2 regions of the Nicoliella sp. ESL1113 genome follow, and region 2 is predicted to be linked to the other one. Evidence: predicted binding sites of a transcription regulator. Region 2 holds the regulator's gene; the other holds the start of a gene.
What was found. Region 2 encodes CtsR, which represses protease genes until heat stress. Its sites were predicted from a motif close to TTGGTCAAAAAAGGTCAAANA; they were not measured.
Positions count from the first base shown of each region.

Region 1: ACSYTJ_RS05595 (ATP-dependent Clp protease proteolytic subunit) is a predicted target of CtsR. The motif match lies at 1,571-1,591, and genes of this name have one in related genera.

Region 1 covers NZ_CP196387.1:1,291,406-1,293,852, reverse strand. Annotated here, with positions in the region: gene ACSYTJ_RS05600 (hypothetical protein) at 69-635, opposite strand; gene ACSYTJ_RS05595 (ATP-dependent Clp protease proteolytic subunit) at 901-1,509, opposite strand; gene ACSYTJ_RS05590 (SDR family NAD(P)-dependent oxidoreductase) at 1,718-2,447, shown strand, end outside.
Region 2 covers NZ_CP196387.1:546,608-549,054, forward strand. Annotated here, with positions in the region: gene serS (serine--tRNA ligase) at 1-225, shown strand, start outside; tRNA gene ACSYTJ_RS02095 (tRNA-Val) at 461-533, shown strand; tRNA gene ACSYTJ_RS02100 (tRNA-Lys) at 549-621, shown strand; tRNA gene ACSYTJ_RS02105 (tRNA-Leu) at 637-719, shown strand; tRNA gene ACSYTJ_RS02110 (tRNA-Thr) at 731-804, shown strand; tRNA gene ACSYTJ_RS02115 (tRNA-Gly) at 812-883, shown strand; tRNA gene ACSYTJ_RS02120 (tRNA-Leu) at 910-995, shown strand; tRNA gene ACSYTJ_RS02125 (tRNA-Arg) at 1,017-1,090, shown strand; tRNA gene ACSYTJ_RS02130 (tRNA-Pro) at 1,134-1,207, shown strand; tRNA gene ACSYTJ_RS02135 (tRNA-Pro) at 1,245-1,318, shown strand; gene ACSYTJ_RS02140 (CtsR family transcriptional regulator) at 1,415-1,885, shown strand; gene ACSYTJ_RS02145 (ATP-dependent Clp protease ATP-binding subunit) at 1,907-2,447, shown strand, end outside.

The sequences.
Region 1 (2,447 bases), 740 kb from region 2:
TCAATTAAAAACACACCTTAGAACGGTCTTATTGACGGTTTGAAGGTGTGTTTTTATTAGATGTTAATTTAAAAATTAGTTAATGGAACTTGGATGATAGTCAGCAATACAAAATAAATGATCATTGCAATTATTAATTGATGCCAATGGGCGTGCAACGTAATTTTAAAAGCATTAGACCACTTTGCAAGATAATTACGATCGGATTGGAATTTAATGCCATGAATGGTTTGAATTGAAACGGTAGCAAACATATAGATTAAAACAATATAGCTGATATTGAAAATAATTTTGATTAGTGATCCACCAATATTGTTTAATGAAAAGTTGCTAATGATCGAACCAATTCCACCAAAAACTACCGCCGTACTAATGAAGCATAGTGCTTTAGTTATCCAAGCAATTGGGATTAATGAAAGGATTACGTAAATAATCAGAATCCTGATTAAATATGTTAAAGCCGCTATTAAAGTATAAACGGTTGGCACTGCTATTAGGGTGCTTAAATCATCAGCATTTAAAGCACTGATGATTAGGTTAGCTATAAATAATAGAACGGCTATAATTGCCCACCATTTAATTGTAGAACGAGTCACCCTTAGATTTAAGATGATTTTATCGATTATGTTTTCCATTGTTCCTCCTTGTTAAATATTAAATTAGTTATTGTACAATTTATTATGAGTATAGTATCAAAGCATTGATAAAAATGGTAGCTTATCCCTATTTCTAAGGGTGAATTACTGGGCGGATTTATGGTTACAAATTCGATTGAAAGCTTGCCAAATCAATGTTTTAACGTGTCTTATTTTCTAAGCCCCAATTTTTATAAACAAAAAAGCAGTAGCCAATTAATTGACTACTGCTTTTAAATTAATTATCCCAATTATAAGGGATTAATTATTTTTTAGTATCTTTATCTTGTTCATTCTTGCTGGTCATAATTCCATCTAGTAATCCATACTTAACGGCTTCTTCAGCAGTTAAGTAGTTATCACGATCGGTATCACGGTTAACCTTAGCAACCGTTTGGCCAGAGTTTTCGGATAAGATCTTGTTTAACATCTTTCTAGCGCTCAAGATGGATTCTGCTGCGATTTCAATATCGCTTTGCTTTCCTTGAGCACCACCAGATGGTTGGTGAATCATAACTTGGGCGTGTGGTAATGCGAAACGTTTGCCCTTAGTACCTGATGAAGCAAGTACACTGGCCATTGAAGCAGCCATCCCCATTACAATCACTTGGATATCTGACTTAACGAAGTTCATTGTATCGTAAATCGCCATTCCAGAAGTGATGACCCCACCTGGTGAGTTAATGTATAGGTAAATATCTTTATCAGAATCTTGTGCATCCAAGAATAATAATTGAGCAATAATTGAGTTTGCCATATCGTCTTCGATTGGGCCGGATAACATGATAATCCGATCCTTTAATAACCGAGAGTAAATGTCATAAGCTCTTTCGCCGTTAGCGGATTGCTCGATTACAGTTGGGATTAAGTTCATTTTAAATGTCCCCCTAAATTTTGATTTAATTTGAAAATTAGACTATTTAAATTCTATCTTAATAGTCAATGAAGGTCAAAACATTTGCCCACAAAGCGATGTATAAAATCACTGCAAATAATTGAATTATCTGCTCCGATTGACACCATTATACATCGGCTATGTTATTATTTTAAATAATGATATCACGATTGGTGGGGGAAACAACATGGAAACCGTATTGATTACTGGGGCAACTGGAGGACTTGGAATTGAATTTGCTCAATTGGCTGCTAATGATGGCCATCAACTGATTTTAGTGGGCCGTAACGCTGATAAGTTAACCCACCTGCAAAGTAAATTAGCGCAACGATTTAACGTGCCGATTAACACGATTACCGTTGATTTTAAAGATCTATCAGCTGCCCAAACCATCTTTGACCAGGTTCAATCAGCTGGCCTGACTGTTGATTATTTGATCAACAATGCGGGATTTGGTGGCCAGGGGACATTCATGGATCGTACGGGTTCACAAGATATTAACATGCTACATGTTAATGCTGAAGCCCCCACGCGGTTATTAAAATTATTTCTCCCCCAGTTTGTTAAGCGCAACGCTGGACGGGTGTTGAACGTCGCTTCGGTGGCAGCGTTGGTGCCTGGTCCGATGCAGGCCGAATATTTTGCCACTAAGGCATACTTGGCTTCGCTTGGCAACGCCGTCAGCTCTGAATTATCAGATACACAAGTAACCGTGACCACCCTGTTGCCTAGCGTAACTGAAACAGGCTTTGCTACGGCTGGAAACTTAACTAGCACCAAGCTATTTGCCCACGGTGCCAATGCTAGTAAGGTTGCTAAACGGGGCTATCGTGGAATGATGAAGGGGAAGCTAAATGTTTTTGCTGGATTGCAATGGTGGCAACGACCATTAGTGCGATTTCTCCCGATTTTGCCCA
Region 2 (2,447 bases):
AATACAACTGATTTCCAAGCACGACGGGCTAAGATTCAATATCGTGATGAAAGTGGGAAACTACAATTTGTTCATACTTTAAATGGTTCTGGATTAGCAGTTGGTCGGACGGTTGCTGCAATTTTGGAAAACTTCCAAAATGAAGATGGAACTGTAAATATTCCAGAAGTTCTTCAACCATATATGCACGGAATGAAAAAAATTGAAAAGCAAGACTTATTCTAAATTGCGATAATATCAATGATTATTAAATAGGAATCGGATTTTTAATCCCGATTCTTATTTTTTTTGAAAAAGGGGGTAGCTTTTTGGGTGGATTTATTATATACTAGTTTTTGTTGATTTTTAGTAATTGCTTTTCAGCTGAAAGGCGAAAATAAAAAATTAAAAAACTGTTGACATTAAGTTAACTAAGTAGTATGATTAAATAGTTGCTTAAGTTAATAAGCATTGAGACCTCGGAGGATTAGCTCAGTTGGGAGAGCATCTGCCTTACAAGCAGGAGGTCACAGGTTCGAGCCCTGTATCCTCCATTTTTTTATTTTCACGAGCCGTTAGCTCAGCCGGTAGAGCATCTGACTTTTAATCAGAGGGTCGGGAGTTCGAACCTCCCACGGCTCATTTTCATATTAATATGCGGGCGTGGCGGAACTGGCAGACGCGCTAGATTTAGGTTCTAGTGTCCTTTGGACATGGGGGTTCGAGTCCCTTCGCCCGCACTTACCAATTTGCCGACTTAGCTCAGTTGGTTAGAGCGCATCACTAGTAATGATGAGGTCGGGCGTTCGAATCGTCTAGTCGGCATTTTTGTGCGGAAGTAGTTCAGTGGTAGAACATCACCTTGCCATGGTGGGGGTCGCGGGTTCGAATCCCGTCTTCCGCTTTTTATTTTATAAAAATAAATAGCCTGCCGGGGTGGCGGAATTGGCAGACGCACAGGACTTAAAATCCTGCGGTTAGTGATAACCGTACCGGTTCGATCCCGGTCCTCGGCATTTTAATTTTAATAATATTTTGCACCCATAGCGCAACTGGATAGAGTGTCTGACTACGAATCAGAAGGTTGTAGGTTCGACTCCTACTGGGTGCATTTTTTATTTCTTCTATTATATATAGTAGTAAGAAGTAAGTTTCGGGAAGTAGCTCAGCTTGGTAGAGCACTTGGTTTGGGACCAAGGGGTCGCAGGTTCGAATCCTGTCTTCCCGATCAAGTTCTAATTACAGTTAAATAAAACGGGAAACATCGGGAAATAGCTCAGCTTGGTAGAGCGCTGCGTTCGGGACGCAGAGGTCGCAAGTTCGAATCTTGTTTTCCCGATTTTTTTGTCCTAAAATTTAATAAACAAAATACTTTTATTTCGCTAATGAATTTCTTATAATATTAGTCAAGATTAGTCAGAGATGAGATGAAGATATGCAATCAAAAAATGTTTCAGATATTATTGAAAGATATTTAAAGCAGATTTTAGCTGATTCTAGTCATGTTGAAATTCGACGTTCAGAGGTTGCTAATCTTTTTCATGTTGTCCCTTCACAGATTAACTATGTTATTAAGACTCGATTCACAATTCAAAACGGCTACGTTGTTGAAAGTAAACGTGGTGGTGGAGGATATATTAGAATCGAAAAAGTAAAGTTGCTAGATAATATAGAAGTATTAGATTCGTTACTTGATATTATCGGCTCTAGTATTTCCGAAAGGGACGGTGGTTCAATTGTTAAAACATTGTATCATAGTCAATTGCTTACCAGTAAAGAGGCTAGGATTATTTTAGCTGCAATTGATAAGGATAGTTTGGTGATTCATAATGATATAGAAACAGCAAATCGTTTAAGATCACAAATCCTATCTTCTGTATTGAATCATTTAAGATTCGAAGATTAGAAACAGAAAGCGAGGCATTTTATGGATAATTTATTTACTCCCAGCGCACGCAATGTATTAGTACTTGCACAAGGACAAGCGAAAAATTTTAGACACCAAGCGGTTGGAACAGAACATTTACTATTAGCATTGGCCTTAGAATCTAACGGAATTGCTTATAGTGTTTTGAGACAATTTCAAATTAATGATGAAGACATTAGAAGTGAAATCGAACGAGTAACAGGGTTTGGAAATGTAGAGGGCTTGGATAGTTCTTCTTACCTTCCATATTCACCAAAGGCAAAGGATATTCTTGCTTTAGCCGGAACGATTGCTCGTAAATATGGCTCTAATAAAGTTGGAACTGAACATTTGTTATTAGCCCTAATAAGTGATGATGCCATTTTATCATCCAGAATTTTTATTACTCTAGGTGCTGCTCCAAAGGCAATTAGAATGGCTACCCTCAGAAAGATGGGCGTTAGCTCGGTTTCTGGTAAAAAAGGTTCCTTTGCTGGCCAAAAGAGTCGAAACGAACCCAAGGGAAGTACCCCTACCTTAGATTCTTTAGCTACTGATTTAA